Regions from separate parts of the Kosakonia oryzendophytica genome, predicted to be linked through region 4. Evidence: predicted binding sites of a transcription regulator. Region 4 holds the regulator's gene; each other region holds the start of a gene.

Region 1 (5,745 bases), 490 kb from region 4:
GATCCAGCGATCCATGCCTTCGCCGTGGGTGGCGGAAATAAGGATGATTTCAATGTCCGGATTGACTTCGCGGGCGTAAGCGATGCATTTGTCGACATCAAAATTGAGGTACGGCAGCAGGTCGACTTTGTTCAGCAGCATCAGCGATGCAGCGGCAAACATATGCGGGTATTTCAGCGGCTTGTCTTCCCCTTCGGTGACCGACAGTACGGCCACTTTATGGCGCTCACCCAGATCGAAACTGGCCGGGCAGACAAGGTTTCCGACGTTTTCGATAAACAGAATGCCCTGGTGGGCGAGCGGCAGGCGCGGCGCGGCGTCGGCAATCATTTGCGCATCAAGATGACACCCTTTGCCGGTGTTCACCTGAATGGCGGGGGTGCCGGTCGCGCGGATGCGTGCGGCGTCGTTCACCGTTTGCTGATCCCCTTCGATCACCGCACACGGAACGCGGGTTTTCAGGCGTTCGAGGGTTTCCGTCAGCAGGGTGGTTTTGCCGGATCCGGGACTGGAGACAAGGTTCAGCACCAGTTGCTGTTGCGCGGCGAAACGGGCGCGGTTGCGGGCGGCGATGCGGTTGTTTTTATCCAGTACATCGATTTCCACTTCCAGCATCCGTTTCTGGCTCATGCCTGGCGCATGGGTGCCAGCTTCGCCATGACCGTAATGCAGGTCACCGTTATCCAGCTCGGTTGGATTAAATTCGCGAGTTTTGACGCCGGTAATTTTTAGCGCCGGACGATCTGCCGGGGCGAACGGCGCACCGCGAAATGCGGAATGCGGGTTATGTTCATCACCCTCTATATAAAGGTTACCGTCCTGACAACCACATGTTGTACACATTATTTACTCCTCAATTTCCAGTCGCTGAATGTGCATTCCGTCGTCGGCGACGATGTGCAGTTGGTCGCTGTGGCATTGTGGACAGCGGCGCACGCGCTGGGTTAGCAACGTCACATACTGCTGGCATGACTCACACCAGCACTCCGCCTGTTGTTCTTCGATATGCAGTGTACAACCTTCCGCCAGGCTGCCACGGCACACCAGATCAAAACAAAACGTTAAAGCCTCGGTTTCGACGCAGGAAAATGCGCCGACTTTTAACCACACGCCGGTCACCCGACGTGCGCCGTTTGCCCGCGCCTGTTGTTCAATCACTTCCAGCGCCCGCTGACATAATGTGATTTCGTGCATAACGCCTCCTTAGGACTTTGCCGCGTTAATGCAATAAGAGTGCCAGCGTGGTTAAAGTCACGGTGACGATGTCGAACATGACGAAATGACACGTCGAAATGGCGAAGGTTTTGTCTTAATTTCCTTAAAAATCATGAAATTAAAATTTGGCATGGATGATGCTTTACCGCCGTTGTTTCAATTAACCGGGTAAGCTGACATGACGATTTGGGAAATTAGCGAAAAGGCGGACTTCATTGCCGGACGGCATCACCGTCTGCAGGAAGAGTGGCGCCATTACTGTAATACGCTGGTTCAGGGAATTACCCTGTCCAAAGCACGATTGCACCATGCCATCGGCTGTGCGCCGGAACAGCAACTCTGCTTTGTGCTGTTCGAACACTTCACACTCTCTGTCACCCTTGTCGGGGGATTTAACGGTCACACCATTGAGTACGCCATTGCCGGCAAAGACGGCGGCGAGCCGCGCGTTATTGCTCAGGCGCAGCTCAGCAGCGATGGCCTGATTGATGGTGTTATCAGCAACCGCGATCGCGAAAAAGTACTGAACCACTACCTGGACGCGATCGCCGACGTTTACAACAACCTCTATGCCGCCATGGAGACAGACTCGCCGGTAACGCTTACGGCGCTTGCCCGCAACGCGCACGCGCCTGCACTGGCCTGAGTTTGGGTGTCGACAAGTGTCGAAAGTGACACCTTGAGCGACACGTTTCGTCATAAATGACCGCCCGTAACGTGGGTGAATCACCTGAGGATGTGCTGGTGAACCGTTTTGTAATTGCCGACGCTTCGCTGTGTATTGGCTGCCATACCTGTGAAGCCGCCTGCGCCGAGACGCACCGCGCGCAGGGGTTGCAGGCGATGCCGCGACTGCGTGTGATGCGTAACGAAAATGAATCTGCGCCGCAGCAGTGCCACCACTGTGAAGATGCGCCCTGTGCGGGCGTTTGCCCGGTCAACGCGATTAACCGTGTGGAGGGCGCGGTGCAGCTTAATGAAAGTCTGTGCGTGAGCTGCAAATTGTGCGCGATTGCCTGTCCGTTTGGCGCTATCGAGTTTTCCGGTAGCCGCCCGCTGGATATTCCCGCCAACGTCAACTCGCCAAAAGCGCCCGCCGCACCGCCAGCGCCTGCGCGCGTCAGCTCGCTGCTGGACTGGGTGCCGGGCGTGCGGGCTATCGCCGTGAAGTGCGATCTCTGCCATTTCGATGAGCAAGGTCCGGCCTGCGTACGCATGTGTCCGACCAAGGCATTGCACCTGGTGAATAACCGCGATCTTGCCCTCGCCAGCCGACGCAAACGCGAACTTACCCTTACCACTGACTACGGCGATTTATCGCTGTTTCAGTCGCAAAACCGGAGTGCGAAATGACGATCCTCTCTTTGTTAAGTGACGCCATCGCGGTGCTGGTGTGCGCGGCGGCGCTGGCGTATCTGTTTACACCGGCGAAAGCGCTCAGCGGTCTGCTCGCCGGGCTTGGCGGTACGGTAGGTTGCGTGATGGCAACGGCGGCAGGTGGGATGGCGCTGCTGGGGGGGCACTCCGTCAGTGGAACGATCCCCCTTATCCAGTATCAGGTGCTGGTCACGCCGTTAAGTGCGGTCTGGCTGATTACGCTGGGCGTGTGCGGCGGTTTCACCAGCCTCTATAACATCCAGTGGCATCGCCACGATGCGGTAAAAGCCAACGGTCTGCTGATCAATTTGCTGATGGCCGCTGCGCTATGCGCAGTGAGTGCGGCGAATTTCGGTGCGCTGGTGGTGATGGTGGAGATCATGGCGCTCAGCGCGGTATTTCTCACCGGCTGCAGTGAGTCTGGCAAGCTGTGGTTCGCCATGGGACGCTTGGGCACGGCGCTGCTGGCGATAGCCTGCTGGCTGTTATGGCAACGCTATCACACACTGAGTTTGCTGCTACTGAGTGCGCAAACACCCGACAGCGATATCTGGCTGCTGGGGGTGATAGGTTTTGGTTTGCTGGCGGGGATCATTCCACTGCACGCCTGGGCACCGCAGGCGCATGCTAATGCGCCGGCTCCGGCCGCCGCGCTGTTTTCCACCGTGGTGATGAAAATCGGTCTGTTCGGCATTCTCAGTCTGTCGCTGCTCGGCGGCCAGCCACCGCTCTGGTGGGGCGTACTGCTGCTGGTGCTTGGCATGGTCACGGCCTTTGTCGGCGGGCTGTATGCGCTGATGGAGCATAACATTCAGCGCCTGCTGGCGTACCACACGCTGGAGAACATCGGCATTATCCTGCTCGGCCTTGGCGCAGGTGTCACCGGCCTGGCGTTACGGCAACCGGCGCTGATTGCGCTGGGGCTGACGGGCGGTTTGTACCATCTGTTCAATCACAGCCTGTTTAAAAGCACGCTGTTCCTGGGCGCGGGCGCACTGTGGTTTGGCACCGGCTACCGCGACATTGAAAAACTGGGCGGCATCGGTAAGCGCATGCCGGTTATCTCGCTGGCAATGCTGGTGGGGCTGATGGCGATGGCGGCACTGCCGCCGCTCAACGGTTTTGCCGGTGAGTGGGTGATTTATCAATCCTTCTTCCGTTTAAGTGCCAGCGGCGTGTTTTCTCTGCAACTGATAGGGCCGCTGCTGGCCGTCGGTCTGGCCATCACCGGCGCACTGGCGGTGATGTGTATGGCAAAAGTCTATGGTGTGACCTTCCTTGGCGCGCCGCGTACGCCGCAGGCAGAAAACCCGCAGCCTGTTCCGTGGCTGATGACGATCTGTGTCGCCGGGCTGGCGTTGTGTTGCGTGGTGGGTGGTGTTGCTGCGCCCTGGCTGCTGCCGCGCCTGTTCGCGGCGGTACCGTTGCCGCTGCAAACCGCGAATACGCTGGTATCACCGCCGATGATGGCGCTGCTGTTGATCGCCACGCCGTTATTGCCGCTGCTGCTGATGATGCTGTTCAAAGGCGATCGCCTGCCAGCCCGTAGCCGGGGAACGGCATGGGTGTGCGGTTACGATCACGAAGCGTCGATGGTGGTGACGGCGCACGGTTTTGCTATGCCGGTTAAAGCCGCGTTTTCCCCGGTGCTGAAGCTGCGTAAATGGCTGGAGCCGACGCTGCCCATTCCTGGTTGGCGTGCCGATGCCGCGCCGCTGCTGTTCCGTCGTCTGGCGCTGATCGAGCTGGCGGTGCTGGTGGTCGTGGTGATTTCGCGAGGAGCCTGATGATGAGTTTTCTGTTTGCTTTACTGCAGGCGCTGGTGCTGTTTGCGTTTGCGCCGCTGCTTTCCGGTATCAGTCGTGTGGCGCGTGCGCGGTTGCACAACCGCCGCGGACCGGGGGTGCTGCAAGAGTACCGCGACCTGTTCAAATTACTCGGTCGGCAGAGCGTTGCTCCGGTGGCCTCCGGCTGGGTGTTTCGCCTGACGCCGTTTGTGATGACCGGCGTCATGCTGACCCTCGCCACGGCGTTGCCGGTGGTGACGATTGCGTCTCCGCTGCCAGCGCTGGGGGATTTGATCACGTTGATTTACCTCTTCGCCATTGCCCGCTTCTTTTTCGCTATCGCCGGGCTGGACACCGGCAGTCCGTTTACCGGGCTGGGTGCCAGTCGTGAAGCGATGCTTGGCGTGCTGGTGGAGCCGATCCTGCTGCTCGGGCTGTGGGTTGCGGCACTGGTGGCTGGATCAACCCATATCAGCACTATCACGTTTACCGTTTACCACTGGCCGCTGCATCACACTATTCCGCTGTTGCTGGCGCTGTGCGCCTGTGCTTTCGCCACCTTTATCGAGATGGGCAAGTTGCCTTTTGACCTCGCGGAAGCGGAGCAAGAGTTGCAGGAAGGGCCGTTGTCGGAATACAGCGGCAGCGGTTTTGCCGTACTGAAGTGGGGCATCAGTCTGAAACAGCTGGTGGTGCTGCAAATGTTTGTCGGCGTTTTTCTCCCTTGGGGGCAGATGAGCGATTTCAGCACCGCAGGTCTGTTGCTGGCGGTGGTGGTGGCGCTGGCGAAATGGATTGTGGGCGTCCTGGTGATTGCGCTGTTTGAAAACAGCATGGCGCGTTTGCGCTTCCTTGCCACGTCACGTGTGACCTGGGCCGGGTTTGGCGTCGCCTTTTTAGCGTTCGTCTCCTTACTGGCGACGTATTAAGAGAGTTTATGCATGTCTGAAGAAAAAATCGGTCAACACTATCTCGCCGCCCTGCACGAGAAATTTCCCGGTGTGGTGCTGGATGAAGCCTGGCAGACCAAAGACCAGCTTACTGTCACAGTGAAAGTGAACTATCTGCCAGAGGTCGTGGAGTTTCTGTATTACCAGCAGGGGGGCTGGCTCTCCGTGCTGTTTGGCAACGATGAACGCAAGCTGAACGGCCATTACGCTGTCTATTATGTGCTGTCGATGGAGCAGGGCGTGAAGTGCTGGATCACCGTGCGTGTGGAAGTCGACGCGCTGAAACCGGAGTACCCTTCCGTCACACCGCGTGTGCCTGCGGCAGTGTGGGGCGAGCGTGAAGTGCGCGATATGTACGGTTTGATGCCGGTCGGTTTACCGGATGAGCGCCGACTGGTGCTGCCGGATGACTGGCC
Region 2 (5,745 bases), 1.8 Mb from region 4:
TACCTGCTGCGGGTGCAGGTCGCGGATATGAAACGCTATGATGACTTCTATAAGAAACTGGTCAACAGCGTGCCGGGGCTGTCAGATGTCACTTCTAGCTTCGCCATGGAACAGATAAAATACACCACGGCTTTGCCCATTGAATAACCCTCCCGGTTGTTAACCGACAGCCGGAAAATCACGTTCAGGATGTAACCGCGTGCGATTATTTGCTCAGTTAGGCTGGTATTTTCGCCGGGAATGGCGACGCTATCTCGGCGCAGTAGCCCTACTTATTATCATAGCCATCCTTCAGCTTATTCCGCCGAAAGTGGTGGGCGTTATTGTGGATGGCGTGACCGAACACCATTACACCACGCAACAGGTGTGGATGTGGGTGGGCCTGCTGGTCATCGTCGCGGTGGTCACTTACCTGCTGCGCTATGTCTGGCGCGTCTGGCTGTTTGGTGCGTCTTATCAGCTGGCCGTTGAATTGCGCGAGGATTTTTACCGCCAGCTAAGCCGCCAGCATCCGGAATTCTATTTACGCCATCGTACCGGTGACTTGATGGCTCGCGCGACGAACGATGTGGATCGTGTGGTGTTTGCCGCCGGGGAAGGCGTGCTGACGCTGGTAGATTCACTGGTGATGGGCTGCGTGGTGCTGGTAGTGATGTCAACGCAAATCAGCTGGCAGTTAACACTGCTGTCGTTATTGCCAATGCCAATTATGGCGCTGGTGATTAAGCGCTACGGCGATCAGCTGCATCAGCGCTTTAAACTGGCGCAGGCGGCGTTCTCCGCGCTGAACGATCGCACGCAGGAAAGCATGACCAGCATCCGCATGATCAAGGCGTTTGGTCTGGAAGATCGCCAGTCTGCGCTGTTTGCCAGTGAAGCGGCGGATACCGGCGCGAAAAATATGCGTGTGGCGCGCGTTGACGCCCGTTTCGATCCAACCATTTATATTGCCATTGGTATGGCGAACATGCTGGCCATCGGCGGCGGAAGCTGGATGGTAGTAAATGGCAGCTTAACCCTCGGGCAACTCACCAGTTTTGCCATGTACCTTGGGTTGATGATTTGGCCGATGCTGGCGCTGGCCTGGATGTTTAATATTGTCGAGCGTGGTAGCGCGGCCTATAGCCGTATTCGCGATATGCTGGCAGAGATGCCGGTGGTGAAAGATGGTAGCCAGCCCGTGCCGGAAGGCCGTGGCAACCTGACTATCGCCATTCGCGAATTCCGTTACCCGCAAACGGAACAACCTACGCTGAACAATGTGAGTGCGGTGCTGAACCCAGGGCAGATGCTGGGCATTTGCGGCCCGACAGGCGCAGGGAAAAGTACGTTACTGTCGCTAATTCAGCGCCATTTTGATGTGACTGACGGGGACATCCGTTTTCACGAAGTGCCGCTGCCGCAGCTTAAACTGGATGCCTGGCGCAGTCGTCTGGCAGTGGTGAATCAGACGCCGTTCCTCTTTTCCGATTCCGTCGCCAGTAATATTGCACTGGGTAAACCGGGAGCGACGCAGGAAGAGATCGAGCATGTGGCCCGACTGGCCAGCGTGCATGAGGATATTTTGCGTCTGCCGCAGGGCTACGCCACCGAAGTCGGTGAACGCGGCGTAATGCTCTCCGGTGGTCAGAAACAGCGTATCTCTATTGCCCGCGCGTTGCTGCTTAATGCGGAGATCTTAATTCTTGACGATGCGCTCTCCGCCGTGGACGGGCGCACCGAGCATCAGATTCTGCACAATCTGCGCCAGTGGGGAGAAGGACGAACGGTGATCATCAGTGCCCATCGTCTGTCGGCGCTGACGGAAGCCAGCGAAATTTTAGTAATGCAACATGGGCATATCGCTCAGCGTGGTCAGCATGAGCAACTTTCCCGCCAGCCAGGCTGGTATCGTGACATGTACCGTTATCAACAACTGGAAGCTGCGCTGACGGATGCGCCGGAGGAGGCCATCGATGCGTAATTTTGGTAAACAGTGGCCAACACTGAAACGGCTGCTGAAATATGGCTCGCCATGGCGAAAATCCTTGTTGAAAGCGGTATTAATGCTGTGGGTCGCGGCGGCGGCGGAAGTCTCTGGCCCGGCGTTGATCAGCTACTTTATCGACAATATGGTGGCGAAGAGCTATCTGCCGTTAGGGCTGGTGGTGGGGATGGCGGCAGTGTATGTCGGCCTGCAACTGTTGGCGGCGTTGTTGCATTATTCGCAGTCGCTACTGTTCAACCAGGCGGCGGTGGGGGTAGTGCAACAACTGCGCACCGACGTGATGGACGCCGCGCTACGTCAGCCGTTAAGCGAGTTTGATGTTCAGCCTGTCGGGCAAATTATCTCCCGTGTGACCAACGATACGGAAGTGATCCGCGATCTGTACGTCACAGTAGTGGCAACGGTGTTGCGCAGCGCCGCGCTGATTGGTGCGATGCTGGTGGCGATGTTCAGCCTTGACTGGCGCATGGCGCTGGTGGCGATGGCGATCTTCCCGGCTGTACTGATCGTGATGCTGATCTATCAGCGTTACAGCACGCCGATTGTGCGGCGGATGCGCGCGTACCTGGCGGATATTAATGACGGTTTTAATGAAATCATTAACGGTATGAGCGTGATCCAGCAGTTCCGTCAGCAGACGCGATTTGGCGAGCAACTGGGCGACGCCAGCCGTTCACATTACCTCGCGCGTATGCAAACCCTGCGGCTGGACGGCTTTTTGCTGCGCCCATTGTTGAGCCTTTTCTCTGCGCTGGTGCTGTGCGGCTTGCTGATGCTGTTCGGTTTCTCTTCTCCGGGTACGGTTGAAGTCGGGGTGTTGTACGCCTTTATCAGCTACCTTGGTCGTCTGAATGAACCCTTGATTGAACTGACTACTCAGCAGTCGATGTTGCAGCAGGCGGTGGTCGCGGGTGAGCGCGTATTTGAGCTGATGGACCGACCACGCCAGTCTTACGGTGATGATGATACGCCACTGCACAGCGGCGCCATCGACATTGAAAATGTCTCTTTTGCCTACCGCGAAGATCAGCAGGTGTTGCAGGACATTTCCTTGCACGTTGAACCACGCAGCTTTGTTGCGCTGGTGGGGCACACGGGTAGCGGTAAGAGCACGCTCGCCAGCTTACTGATGGGATACTACCCGTTAACGCAAGGGGAAATCCGTCTCGACGGTCGCCCGCTGTCTACGCTTAGCCATGATGCATTGCGCAAAGGTATCGCAATGGTGCAGCAGGATCCGGTAGTGCTGGCTGACAGCTTTTTCGCTAACGTGACGCTGGGGCGTGATATCAGCGAAGCGCAAGTCTGGCATGCGCTGGAAGTGGTGCAACTGGCGGAGCTGGCACGGGGGATGAGCGAGGGTATTTATACGCGGCTGGGTGAGCAGGGCAATAATCTGTCCGTTGGACAGAAGCAGTTGCTGGCGCTGGCGCGTGTGCTGGTGGATACGCCGCAGATCCTCATCCTGGATGAGGCGACAGCCAATATCGACTCCGGGACTGAACAGGCGATCCAACAGGCGCTGGCCGCTGTCCGGGAACAGACAACGTTAGTGGTGATTGCCCACAGATTGTCGACGATTGTCGAGGCTGAAACCATTTTGGTGCTCCATCGCGGCCAGGCTGTTGAGCGCGGTACGCATCAACAATTGCTTGCGGCGAAAGGACGCTACTGGCAGATGTATCAATTGCAACTGGCGGGTGAAGAGTTGGCGGCCAGCGCGCGCGAAGAGTCGCTTATCGCGTAATGCACCAAAATTAAGCACGCCACTGAGACTCTTCTCTGTTGGTGCAAAAAAGTAACGCACCATGCACTATCGTGGTGCGTTTTTCTTTGCCAGGAACATTCCGAACCATTACCTGCGTTTTGCCTTTTTCACCTTTTCCCCGTCCGCACGCACTAACAAACTGAAATCCTCCCCGTTTTCATTTTTGGCACACCGCTTGCAATATCTCTTATGTATTAGCTGCGGCCATTATCGAATTTCGACTGGAGGGGGATCTATGAAGCTGGTTACCGTGGTGATTAAGCCATTCAAACTCGAAGACGTTCGTGAAGCACTGTCTTCTATTGGTATTCAAGGGCTGACCGTAACAGAAGTAAAAGGTTTCGGACGTCAGAAGGGTCATGCCGAGTTGTACCGCGGTGCGGAATATAGCGTCAATTTCCTGCCGAAAGTGAAAATTGATGTGGCGATTGCTGATGATCAGCTTGATGAAGTGATCGATGTCATCAGCAAAGCGGCCTACACCGGAAAGATTGGCGACGGCAAAATTTTCGTTGCCGAGCTGCAACGCGTCATTCGTATTCGTACCGGCGAAGCCGACGAAGCGGCACTGTAATACCAGGCACACAGTGATAGGGATGGAAAAATGAAGAACACAACATTAAAAACAACGCTCGCTTCCCTGGCACTCCTGCCGGGTCTGGCAATGGCGGCTCCCGCTGTTGCGGACAAAGCGGACAACGGCTTTATGATGATCTGCACCGCGCTGGTGCTGTTCATGTCGATTCCGGGCATTGCGCTGTTTTATGGCGGTCTGATCCGTGGCAAGAACGTCCTCTCCATGCTGACGCAGGTTACCGTAACATTCGCACTGGTGTGCGTTCTGTGGGTGGTTTACGGTTACTCGCTGGCGTTCGGCACCGGCAACGGCTTCTTCGGCAACTTTGACTGGGTGATGCTGAAAAATATTGAGCTGACCGCTGTGATGGGCACCATTTATCAGTACATTCATGTTGCGTTCCAGGGCTCTTTCGCCTGCATCACAGTCGGTCTGATCGTTGGCGCGCTGGCAGAGCGTATTCGTTTCTCTGCGGTGCTGATTTTCGTGGTGGTATGGCTGACGCTTTCCTATGTGCCGATTGCGCACATGGTATGGGGTGGCGGTTTGCTGGCGACTGATGGCGCGCTGGACTTCGCGGGCGGTACCGTTGTACATATCAACGCCGCTATCGCCGGGCTGGTCGGTGCTTACCTGATTGGCAAACGTGTGGGCTTTGGCAAAGAAGCGTTTAAACCCCACAACCTGCCGATGGTCTTCACCGGTACCGCGATCCTGTATGTCGGCTGGTTTGGTTTCAACGCCGGTTCTGCCGCTGCGGCGAATGAAATCGCAGGCCTGGCATTTGTGAACACGGTGGTGGCAACGGCTGCGGCTGTGCTCTCATGGGTATTTGGTGAGTGGGCAATGCGTGGTAAACCGTCTCTGCTGGGGGCTTGTTCTGGTGCTATTGCCGGTCTCGTTGGCGTAACCCCGGCTTGTGGTTACATTGGTGTGGGTGGTGCGCTGATCCTCGGTCTGATTGCTGGTCTGGCAGGTCTGTGGGGCGTTACCGCACTGAAACGTATGCTGCGTGTCGATGATCCATGTGACGTATTTGGTGTGCACGGTGTATGTGGCATCGTCGGTTGTATCCTGACCGGTATCTTCGCCTCCACGTCTCTGGGCGGCGTAGGTTATGCCCAGGGTGTCACCATGGGCCACCAGGTACTGGTGCAGTTAGAAAGTATCGCTATCACTATTGTGTGGTCCGGTGTGGTGGCCTTTATCGGCTACAAACTGGCCGACATGACAGTGGGTCTGCGTGTACCGGAAGATCAAGAGCGTGAAGGTCTGGATGTGAACAGCCATGGCGAAAACGCCTACAACGCCTGATTGAGTGACGTTATCTCCTGAGCATAAAAAAGCCTCCCGATGGGAGGCTTTTCATTGTCACCCCTAAACCACCTCCTGGGGAGGTGGTGATTGATCCTG
Region 3 (5,745 bases), 660 kb from region 4:
CCCGGTTGACGCAGGTAAAGACCGCCAGTTGCAGCCATTTGTTGAAGCTAACTGGATCCACAACACGCAGACCACACGAGTGAAAATGGATGATGTAAGCAACAGCATGAGCGGTACGAATAATATCGCTGAACTGAAAGCAGGCGTGGAAGGCCGGGTTACACCAAACCTGACACTGTGGGGCAACGTTGCTCAGCAGGTAGGGACCAAAGGCTACAGTGACACACAAGGTATGCTGGGCGTGAAATACAGCTTCTGACAAACATACCGCCATAAAAAAAGCCGCTGATTCAGCGGCTTTTTCATTACTGGCAAGAAGAAGTATTACTCTTCTTTCGCACCGCGCATGGCGCGTTTACGGTCGTTCTCAGTCAGGTAGCGTTTACGGATACGAATAGACTGCGGCGTTACCTCTACCAGTTCGTCGTCGTCAATAAACTCCAGCGCCTGCTCAAGGGTCATCTTAACCGGCGGAACCAGAACCGTTGCTTCGTCAGTACCTGACGCACGCATGTTGGTCAGTTTTTTACCGGTCAGGCAGTTAACGGTCAGGTCGTTAGAACGACTGTGAATACCGATAATCTGGCCTTCGTAAACTTCAGCACCGTGGCCCAGGAACAGCTTACCGCGATCCTGCAGACCGAACAGAGCAAACGCAACCGCTTTACCCTGACCATTGGAGATCAGTACGCCGTTGTTACGCTGACCCACTTCACCCGGACGAACGTCATCGTAATGGCTGAAGGTGGAATACAGCAGACCAGTACCAGAAGTCATGGTCATGAACTCAGAACGGAAGCCAATCAGACCACGGCTTGGGATCACGTAGTCGAGACGTACGCGGCCTTTACCGTCCGGATTCATGTTTTTCAGGTCGCCTTTACGCTCACCGAGCGCCTGCATCACAGAACCCTGGTGTTGCTCTTCAACGTCCAGCGTAACGTTTTCGAACGGCTCTTGTTTACGGCCATCGATTTCACGGAAGATAACTTTCGGACGGGAAACCGCCATTTCGAAACCTTCACGACGCATGTTCTCGATAAGCACGGACAGGTGCAGCTCACCACGGCCGGATACACGGAACGCATCCGCATCTTCGGTTTCTTCCACGCGCAGCGCAACGTTGTGCACCAGCTCTTTGTTCAGACGGTCGAGGATCTGACGTGAAGTCACGTACTTACCTTCTTTACCACAGAACGGAGAGGTGTTGACGTTGAAGAACATGGTCACAGTCGGTTCATCAACAGACAGCGCCGGCAGCGCTTCTACATTTTGCGGATCGCAGATGGTGTCAGAGATGTTCAGCTCGCCCAGACCGGTGATCGCAATGATATCGCCCGCTTCTGCAACTTCGCTATCAATACGCTCCAGCCCCAGGTGAGTCAGTACTTTACCGACTTTACCGTTACGGGTTTTGCCTTCGCTATCAATGATAGTGACCTGCTGGTTCGGTTTCACTTTACCGCGCTTGATACGACCAATGCCGATTACACCAACGTAGTTGTTGTAATCCAGCTGAGAGATTTGCATCTGCAGGGTGCCGTCCAGATCAACGTTCGGCGCCGGTACATGGTCAACAATCGCCTGGTACAGCGGGGTCATGTCTTCAGCCATGTCTTCGTGGTCCATGCCCGCGATACCGTTCAGCGCAGAAGCGTAAACGATCGGGAAGTCCAGCTGCTCGTCGGTCGCATCCAGGTTAACGAACAGGTCAAAGACCTGGTCAACAACCCAGTCAGGACGCGCGCCAGGGCGGTCAACTTTGTTGATTACCACAATCGGTTTCAGGCCATGGGCAAATGCTTTTTTGGTCACGAAGCGCGTTTGCGGCATCGGGCCGTCAAATGCGTCAACCACCAGCAGCACGGAATCAACCATGGACATAACACGCTCAACTTCACCACCGAAGTCGGCGTGCCCTGGGGTATCAACGATGTTGATACGGTAATCATTCCATTTGATAGCGGTGTTTTTCGCGAGGATAGTAATCCCACGCTCTTTCTCCAAATCGTTGGAGTCCATCACACGCTCTTGTGTTTCAGCACGTTCGTCGAACGTACCGGATTGCTGCAGCAGCTTGTCAACCAGGGTCGTTTTACCGTGGTCAACGTGAGCAATGATGGCGATGTTACGCAGATTTTCGATCACAACTTTGCCTCAGGCATTAGAAATAGCGCGTTATTGTACACGTATTAATCGAAGGACTAAACAGGATCACAAACATCCTCCGCAAACAAGTATTGCAGAGTTGCTTTGTGATCGCTTTCACGGAGCGTTAAAAGGGGCATTTAACGAAAATTGCACCAATATAGTGCCCAATATTCACATAGAAGCACTATATTGGTGCAGCTTAACCATCATGGTGCAGCCCTTTTGCACGATACCGTGCATGATAACGCCTTTTTAGGGGCATTTAAAAGTTGGCATAGATTTCGCTTTAACTATTTTACGGCAACAACGCCAGGTTTACGTAGTATTTGAAGACCTCGTTACCACGACGACAATGACAAATCCGGGAGAGTTTAAGTATGTCCGCTGAACACGTTTTGACGATGCTGAATGAGCACGAAGTGAAGTTTGTTGATCTGCGCTTCACAGATACCAAAGGTAAAGAACAGCACGTCACTATCCCAGCCCATCAGGTCAATGCCGACTTCTTCGAAGAAGGTAAAATGTTTGATGGTTCTTCGATTGGTGGCTGGAAAGGCATCAACGAATCCGACATGGTGCTGATGCCGGACGCGACTACCGCTGTCATTGACCCGTTCTACGAAGAACCTACACTGATCATCCGTTGCGATATTCTGGAACCTGGCACCATGCAGGGTTACGACCGTGACCCGCGCTCCATCGCAAAACGTGCTGAAGAGTACCTGCGCGCTACCGGCATTGCAGACACCGTTCTGTTCGGGCCAGAGCCGGAATTCTTCCTGTTTGACGACGTTCGCTTCGGCAGCTCAATTTCTGGCTCCAGCGTCGCTATCGACGATATCGAAGGCGCATGGAACTCCTCTACCAAATACGAAGGTGGTAACAAAGGTCACCGTCCGGCAGTGAAAGGCGGTTATTTCCCGGTTCCACCGGTTGACTCTGCTCAGGACCTGCGTTCCACCATGTGTCTGGTGATGGAAGAAATGGGCCTGGTTGTTGAAGCTCACCACCACGAAGTGGCAACAGCAGGTCAGAACGAAGTGGCAACCCGCTTCAACACCATGACCAAAAAAGCGGACGAAATTCAGATCTACAAATACGTTGTGCACAACGTTGCGCACCGTTTCGGTAAAACCGCAACCTTTATGCCGAAACCGATGTTCGGTGATAACGGCTCCGGCATGCACTGCCATATGTCCCTGTCCAAGAACGGTACCAACCTGTTCTCTGGCGACAAATATGCAGGTCTGTCTGAAACAGCGCTGTACTACATTGGCGGCGTAATCAAACACGCGAAAGCCATCAACGCCCTGTCTAACCCAACCACCAACTCCTACAAACGTCTGGTCCCGGGTTACGAAGCGCCGGTAATGCTGGCTTACTCTGCCCGTAACCGTTCTGCTTCTATCCGTATCCCGGTGGTTGCTTCCCCGAAAGCACGTCGCATTGAAGTGCGTTTCCCGGATCCGGCAGCGAACCCGTACCTGTGCTTCGCAGCACTGCTGATGGCGGGTCTGGATGGGATTAAAAACAAAATCCATCCGGGCGAAGCCATGGACAAAAACCTGTACGATCTGCCGGCTGAAGAAGCGAAAGAAATCCCGCAGGTTGCAGGCTCTCTGGAAGAAGCGCTCAACGCACTGAGCGCTGACCGCGAGTTCCTGACTGCTGGCGGCGTGTTCACTGACGACGCGATCGATGCTTACATCGCTCTGCGTACCGAAGAAAACGACCGCGTTCGCATGACGCCGCACCCGGTAGAGTTCGAACTGTACTACAGCGTTTAATAAATTTAATACTCAGCGGACTTCTTGTCGTAGTAAGGCGGCAACTGAGCGAATCCTCGGGAGCATAGATAACTATGTGACCGGGGTGAGCGAAGGCAGCCAACGCAGTTACGGCGAGAAAGACGCCAGAGGATTTGTTGCCGTGGAACTTTTTAGCCCATCCCAGGATGGGCTTTTTTCTCCACCAACAACCTGATCTATCGCGCTTTTTACCGATAAAAAGCTATACTGCACTAAATTAGTGCAACTTTCCGGGAGACTGCTGAATGGCAAGTGGCGTGCTGCCCGATGCTGGGCAGATCCTCAATTCTTTAATCAACAGCATCTTGCTGGTTGATGATGAACTGGCAGTGCATTACGCGAATCCGGCTGCGCAACAATTACTGGCGCAGAGTTCACGTAAGTTATTTGGCACACCTCTACCTGAATTACTGAGCTACTTTTCACTGAACATCGATCTGATGCGGGAAAGTCTGCACGCCGGACAGGGGTTTACCGATAACGAAGTAACACTCGTCATTGACGGGCGTTCACACATACTTTCACTGACGGCGCAACGTTTGCCGGAGGGTTTGATCCTGCTGGAAATGGCGCCAATGGATAACCAGCGACGTCTGAGTCAGGAGCAGCTCCAGCACGCCCAACAAGTCGCCGCGCGCGACCTGGTGCGTGGACTGGCCCATGAAATCAAAAACCCACTGGGTGGACTACGTGGCGCCGCGCAGTTGCTGAGTAAAGCACTGCCCGACCCGGCATTGCTGGAATATACCAAAGTGATCATTGAGCAGGCCGACCGCCTGCGCAACCTGGTGGATCGTCTGCTTGGCCCGCAGCAGCCTGGAATGCATGTGACCGAAAGCATTCATAAGGTTGCCGAACGTGTGGTGAATTTAGTGTCGATGGAGCTGCCGGATAACGTCACGCTGGTCCGCGATTACGATCCCAGCCTGCCGGAACTGGCTCACGATCCCGACCAAATCGAGCAAGTTTTACTGAATATTGTCCGCAATGCGTTGCAAGCGCTGGGCCCGGAAGGCGGCGAGATCATTTTACGTACCCGCACCGCTTTCCAGCTAACGCTGCACGGTGTGCGCTATCGCCTGGCGGCGAGAATAGATGTGGAAGATAACGGTCCGGGTATTCCTTCGCATCTCCAGGATACCCTGTTCTATCCAATGGTGAGCGGGCGTGAAGGCGGCACCGGGCTTGGGTTATCTATCGCACGCAATTTGATCGATCAACATTCTGGCAAAATTGAATTTACCAGTTGGCCAGGACATACCGAATTTTCGGTTTACCTGCCTATTCGGAAGTAGAGGTGTTTATGCAACGAGGGATAGTCTGGATCGTTGATGACGATAGCTCCATCCGTTGGGTGCTTGAACGCGCGCTCACCGGGGCAGGCTTGAGTTGTACAACATTTGAAAGTGCCAATGAAGTGCTAGATGCGCTAACCACCAAAACCCCTGATGTACTGCTTTCGGATATTCGTATGCCAGGGATGGATGGACTTGCGTTACTGAAACAGATAAAACAGCGCCATCCGATGCTTCCGGTCATCATTATGACCGCACATTCCGATCTGGATGCCGCCGTTAGCGCCTATCAACAAGGGGCGTTTGATTATCTGCCCAAGCCATTTGATATTGATGAAGCGGTTGCGCTGGTCGAGCGTGCAATCAGCCATTATCAGGAACAGCAGCAACCGCGTAATGTACAGGCCAGCGGCCCGACAACTGACATCATCGGCGAAGCCCCGGCAATGCAGGATGTGTTCCGCATTATAGGTCGCCTGTCGCGCTCGTCC
Region 4 (5,745 bases):
ATCATTACCGGGCGAAAAGCTAAACTGGTGGAAGATCGTTGTGAAACACTGGGTATCACGCATCTGTATCAGGGACAGTCTGATAAACTTTTGGCTTACAGAGAATTACTGGCGAAACTGGATCTGGCTGCGGATCAGGTTGCTTATGTCGGCGATGATTTGATCGACTGGCCCGTGATGGCGGAAATTGGTTTAAGCGTTGCCGTCGCGGATGCACACCCGTTACTGATTCCGCGTGCAGATTATGTCACCCGTATCAACGGAGGACGCGGCGCGGTTCGTGAAGTCTGCGATTTATTGTTGCTGGCTCAGGGCAAGCTGGACGAGGCCAAAGGGCAATCAATATGAGTAAAACCAGACGTTGGGTGATCATTCTGCTGTCGCTGGCCGCCCTGGTGCTGATTGGCATCAACCTGACCACTCAGGATGCACCGGAACAGGTGACGACCAGCAGCACGGATCCAACTTATAAGAGCCAGCATACGGACTCCCTGGTTTACAGCCCGGAAGGAGCGCTGAACTATCGCCTGGTGGCGCAAAATGTTGAATATTTTTCCGCCGACGGCGTGAGCTGGTTCGCCCAACCGCTGCTGACGACCTTTGATAAAGACAAAATTCCGACCTGGTCAATTAAGGCGGATAAAGCGAAGCTGACCGATGACAGAATGCTTTATCTTTATGGACATGTTGAGGTTAATGCCCTGACAGCGGATGCCCAATTACGAAAAATCACCACGGATAACGCCCAGATCAATCTGGTAACGCAGGATGTTACCTCCGATGATCAGGTCACGTTGTACGGTACAACATTTAATTCCACCGGCCTGAAAATGCGCGGCAATTTACGCAGCAAAAACGCCGAGCTGATTGAAAAGGTTAGAAGCTTCTATGAAATCCAAAACAAACAAACTCAGCCTTAATCTTATCCTGGCCAGTACACTTTTAGCCGCTGCGCTTCCGGCGCTTGCCGTAACCGGTGATACTGAACAGCCCATTCACATCGATTCAGACCAGCAATCGTTAGATATGCAGGGCAATATTGTGACCTTCACAGGCAACGTGGTGGTTACGCAAGGCACTATCAAAATTAATGCCGACAAAGTCGTCGTTACACGTCCTGGCGGTGAGCAAGGAAAAGAGATCATCGACGGTTACGGTAATCCGGCCACCTTCTATCAAATGCAGGACAACGGCAAACCGGTGAAAGGCCACGCATCGCAGATGCATTACGAACTGGCGAACGATTTCGTTGTGCTGACCGGCAACGCCTACCTTGAACAGTTGGATAGCAATATCAAGGGCGACAAAATCACCTACCTGGTGAAAGAGCAGAAAATGCAGGCATTCAGCGACAAAGGTAAACGCGTGACCACCGTGCTGGTGCCATCGCAGTTGCAGGATAAGAGCAACAGCAAAACCCCGGCTCCGGCGCAAAAAAAGAGTAACTAATTCGTTATGGCAACATTAACTGCAAAGAATCTCGCCAAAGCCTATAAAGGCCGCCGCGTTGTTGAAGACGTCAGTCTGACGGTAAACTCTGGCGAAATCGTCGGCCTTCTCGGTCCTAACGGTGCAGGGAAAACCACCACATTCTACATGGTGGTAGGCATTGTGCCGCGCGATGCAGGCAACATCATTATTGATGAGGAAGATATCAGTCTGCTGCCGCTGCATGCGCGCGCGCGTCGTGGCATTGGCTATTTACCGCAGGAAGCCTCTATTTTTCGCCGCCTGAGCGTGTACGACAACCTGATGGCAGTATTGCAAATTCGTGATGACCTGACGGCTGAACAGCGTGATGATCGTGCCAAAGAGTTGATGGAAGAGTTCCATATTGAGCATCTGCGAGACAGCATGGGGCAGGCGTTGTCCGGTGGTGAACGTCGTCGTGTGGAAATTGCCCGCGCGCTGGCGGCTAACCCGAAATTTATTCTGCTGGATGAACCGTTTGCGGGCGTTGACCCCATTTCGGTCATTGATATTAAACGTATCATCGAACACCTGCGCGACAGCGGCCTGGGCGTGCTGATTACCGACCATAATGTCCGCGAAACATTGGCAGTGTGCGAACGCGCTTACATCGTCAGCCAGGGGCATTTAATTGCTCACGGGACACCGCAGCAAATCCTTGAAGACGAACACGTTAAGCGCGTATATCTTGGGGAAGACTTCAGACTCTGATAGGGTAGAGATTATTGACGTTTTTTGTCGGAGAGTGCTGCTCTGAATATGAAGCAAGGTTTGCAACTAAGGCTTAGCCAACAGCTAGCCATGACGCCACAACTGCAGCAGGCAATTCGTTTGTTGCAGTTGTCCACGTTGGAACTTCAGCAGGAACTTCAGCAGGCGCTGGAGAGTAATCCATTGCTGGAGCAAACCGATCTTCACGAAGAAGTGGATGCCCAACAAAACCAGGATAATGAAGGCCTGGATACCGTCGACGCGCTTGAACAAAAAGAGATGCCCGACGAGCTGCCGCTGGATGCAAGCTGGGACGAGATCTACACCGCAGGAACCCCCTCCGGCAGCAGCAATGATTACCTTGATGACGAACTGCCCATTTATCAAGGTGAAACCACCCAGTCGCTGCAGGACTACCTGATGTGGCAGGTAGAACTGACGCCGTTCTCCGACACCGATCGCGCAATTGCAACATCCATTGTGGATGCTGTTGACGATACGGGCTATCTGACCGTATCGCTCGAAGATATCCTCGAAAGCATGGGCAATGAAGAGGTGGGTCTTGACGAAGTCGAAGCCGTACTTAAACGCATACAGCGTTTCGATCCGGTTGGCGTAGCTGCGCGGGATCTGCGCGACTGCTTGCTGATCCAGCTTTCGCAGTTTTCGAAAGAGACACCGTGGTGTGAAGAAGCACGATTGATCATTAGCGATCACCTTGATCTGCTGGCTAACCATGACTTCCGTACGCTAATGCGTATGACGCGTCTGAAAGAGGACGTGCTGAAAGAAGCGGTTAACCTGATTCAATCGCTGGATCCGCGCCCTGGCCAGTCTATCCAGACCGGTGAACCGGAATACGTGATCCCGGACGTGCTCGTGCGTAAGCACAACGGACGTTGGACTGTGGAGCTGAACTCCGACAGTATTCCGCGCTTACAAATCAACCAGCACTACGCTTCCATGTGCGCCGGAGCACGTAACGATGCCGACAGCCAGTTTATCCGCAGCAATTTGCAGGATGCGAAATGGCTGATCAAAAGTCTGGAAAGCCGTAATGATACCCTGCTCCGGGTTAGCCGCTGCATTGTTGAGCAGCAGCAAGCCTTCTTTGAGCAGGGTGAAGAGTTTATGAAACCGATGGTTCTGGCGGATATCGCGCAGGCCGTCGAAATGCACGAGTCCACCATTTCACGTGTGACGACCCAGAAGTACCTGCACAGTCCGCGCGGCATTTTTGAACTTAAATATTTCTTCTCCAGCCATGTAAGCACCGAAGGCGGCGGCGAAGCCTCGTCTACGGCTATTCGCGCGCTGGTGAAGAAGTTAATCGCCGCAGAAAACCCTGCGAAACCACTGAGCGATAGTAAGCTGACGACACTGCTTTCCGATCAAGGAATTATGGTGGCGCGGCGAACCGTTGCGAAGTATCGAGAATCTTTATCCATTCCGCCGTCAAACCAGCGCAAACAACTGGTTTGACCAAAACCGATAAGGAAGACACTATGCAGCTTAACATCACAGGACAGAACGTCGAGATCACTGATGCTCTCCGCGACTTTGTAAATAGCAAATTCGCCAAGCTTGAACAGTATTTCGACAGGATTAATCAGGTCTATATTGTGTTGAAAGTGGAGAAAGTGACTCACACTTCGGATGCAACGCTCCATGTTAATGGAGGGGAGCTTCATGCCAGTGCGGAAGGGCAGGATATGTATGCTGCAATCGACGGTTTAATTGATAAACTGGCGCGGCAACTAACGAAACATAAAGATAAACTGAAACAACACTAATTGTCCGGGCGTCAGCCTGGTGCGTCGCACCCTACCGCAATCCGGTAGGGTGTCTGCACTGGCGTCGCTTAGGTGAAATTATGATGAATAACGATTCCGCTCTTCAACTGAGCAATGTCCTTAACCAGGAATGCACCCGTAGCGGCGTTCACTGTCAGAGTAAAAAACGTGCTCTGGAAATCATCAGTGAACTGGCGGCAAAACAGTTAGGCCTACCGCCGCAGGTCGTCTTCGAGGCCATCCTTACCCGTGAAAAAATGGGCAGTACCGGTATTGGTAACGGTATCGCTATTCCACACGGTAAGCTCGAAGAAGACACGCTTCGCGCCGTCGGCGTTTTTGTCCAACTCGAAACGCCCATTGCTTTCGACGCTATCGATAATCAGCCCGTCGATCTACTGTTTGCATTATTGGTGCCGGCAGATCAAACCAAAACGCACTTGCATACGCTCTCGCTGGTCGCTAAGCGCCTGGCGGATAAAACAATTTGTCGGCGCCTGCGCAGCGCGCAAAGTGATGAAGATCTGTATCAGATCATCACGCAGACAGAAGGCGAAGGTGATGATGCGTAACGGAAAGGCCGCTTTTTTATCAGTCGTCCTGAGGAGAAATGGTTCATGGTCCTGATGATCGTCAGTGGTCGTTCGGGTTCAGGCAAATCAGTGGCGCTACGCGCCCTGGAAGACATGGGTTTTTATTGTGTCGATAACCTGCCGGTCGTGTTATTGCCGGATTTGGCGCGCACGCTTGCCGACCGTCAGACTTCCGCAGCCGTCAGTATTGATGTGCGCAATATGCCGGAATCCCCGGAAATCTTTGAGCAGGCGATGAGCAGCCTGCCGGACGCCTTCTCTCCTCAATTACTGTTTCTGGATGCCGATCGCAACACCCTGATCCGTCGTTACAGCGACACCCGTCGTCTGCACCCGCTTTCCAGTAAAAATCTGTCGTTGGAAAGCGCCATCGACGAAGAAAGTAACCTGTTGGAGCCGCTGCGTTCCCGCGCGGATCTGATCGTCGATACCTCTGAGATGTCGGTGCATGAGCTGGCAGAAATGCTACGCACGCGCCTGTTGGGTAAACGTGAGCGTGAACTGACGATGGTGTTTGAATCGTTCGGCTTTAAACATGGCATCCCTATTGATGCAGACTATGTGTTTGACGTGCGTTTTCTGCCTAACCCACATTGGGATCCCAAACTGCGCCCGATGACCGGTCTCGACAAACCTGTCGCCGCGTTTCTTGATCGTCATACCGAAGTCCACAACTTTATCTACCAGACACGCAGCTACCTTGAGTTGTGGCTGCCGATGCTGGAAACCAATAACCGCAGCTACCTGACCGTGGCTATCGGTTGTACCGGTGGTAAACACCGCTCTGTGTATGTCGCCGAACAGCTCGCGGATTATTTCCGTTCGCGCGGTAAAAACGTTCAATCCCGTCACCGTACGCTGGAAAAACGCAAAACATGACCGTAAAACAAACTGTTGAAATCACCAATAAGCTGGGCATGCACGCGCGCCCGGCGATGAAACTGTTTGAACTGGTGCAGGGCTTCGATGCAGAAGTACTGCTGCGAAATGATGAAGGCACCGAGGCGGAAGCCAGCAGCGTTATTGCCTTGCTGATGCTGGACTCCGCGAAAGGGCGGCAGATAGAAATTGTGGCAAACGGTCCCCAGGAAGTTGAAGCCCTGGCGGCAGTGATTGCCCTGTTTAATGCGGGCTTTGACGAAGACTAGTCAATACAGCTTGTTACGCTGCAAGAATTC

The links. Region 4 encodes sigma-54, which starts transcription at its own class of promoters, with help from an activator protein. Its sites were predicted from a motif close to GTTGGCACANNTTTCGCTNT; they were not measured.
Region 1: the regulator sigma-54 is predicted to act here: its motif matches at 1,340-1,359, upstream of hycA (formate hydrogenlyase regulator HycA).
Region 2: the regulator sigma-54 is predicted to act here: its motif matches at 3,918-3,937, upstream of glnK (P-II family nitrogen regulator).
Region 3: the regulator sigma-54 is predicted to act here: its motif matches at 2,420-2,439, upstream of glnA (glutamate--ammonia ligase).

Annotation. Positions count from the first base shown of each region.
Region 1 covers NZ_CP115659.1:1,074,667-1,080,411, forward strand. The annotation lists gene hypB (hydrogenase nickel incorporation protein HypB) at 1-843, opposite strand, end outside; gene hypA (hydrogenase maturation nickel metallochaperone HypA) at 847-1,194, opposite strand; gene hycA (formate hydrogenlyase regulator HycA) at 1,394-1,861, shown strand; gene O9K67_RS05145 (4Fe-4S dicluster domain-containing protein) at 1,960-2,568, shown strand; gene hycC (formate hydrogenlyase subunit 3) at 2,565-4,379, shown strand; gene O9K67_RS05155 (respiratory chain complex I subunit 1 family protein) at 4,382-5,308, shown strand; gene hycE (formate hydrogenlyase subunit HycE) at 5,321-5,745, shown strand, end outside.
Region 2 covers NZ_CP115659.1:3,945,790-3,951,534, reverse strand. The annotation lists gene O9K67_RS19160 (Lrp/AsnC family transcriptional regulator) at 1-147, shown strand, start outside; gene O9K67_RS19155 (SmdA family multidrug ABC transporter permease/ATP-binding protein) at 200-1,963, shown strand; gene O9K67_RS19150 (SmdB family multidrug efflux ABC transporter permease/ATP-binding protein) at 1,956-3,734, shown strand; gene glnK (P-II family nitrogen regulator) at 3,991-4,329, shown strand; gene amtB (ammonium transporter AmtB) at 4,360-5,646, shown strand.
Region 3 covers NZ_CP115659.1:5,045,502-5,051,246, forward strand. The annotation lists gene O9K67_RS24265 (autotransporter outer membrane beta-barrel domain-containing protein) at 1-259, shown strand, start outside; gene typA (ribosome-dependent GTPase TypA) at 325-2,148, opposite strand; gene glnA (glutamate--ammonia ligase) at 2,529-3,938, shown strand; gene glnL (nitrogen regulation protein NR(II)) at 4,205-5,254, shown strand; gene glnG (nitrogen regulation protein NR(I)) at 5,263-5,745, shown strand, end outside.
Region 4 covers NZ_CP115659.1:584,686-590,430, reverse strand. The annotation lists gene kdsC (3-deoxy-manno-octulosonate-8-phosphatase KdsC) at 1-348, shown strand, start outside; gene lptC (LPS export ABC transporter periplasmic protein LptC) at 345-920, shown strand; gene lptA (lipopolysaccharide ABC transporter substrate-binding protein LptA) at 889-1,449, shown strand; gene lptB (LPS export ABC transporter ATP-binding protein) at 1,456-2,181, shown strand; gene rpoN (RNA polymerase factor sigma-54) at 2,230-3,663, shown strand; gene hpf (ribosome hibernation promoting factor) at 3,687-3,974, shown strand; gene ptsN (PTS IIA-like nitrogen regulatory protein PtsN) at 4,055-4,546, shown strand; gene rapZ (RNase adapter RapZ) at 4,592-5,446, shown strand; gene npr (PTS phosphocarrier protein NPr) at 5,443-5,715, shown strand; gene mtgA (monofunctional biosynthetic peptidoglycan transglycosylase) at 5,716-5,745, opposite strand, start outside.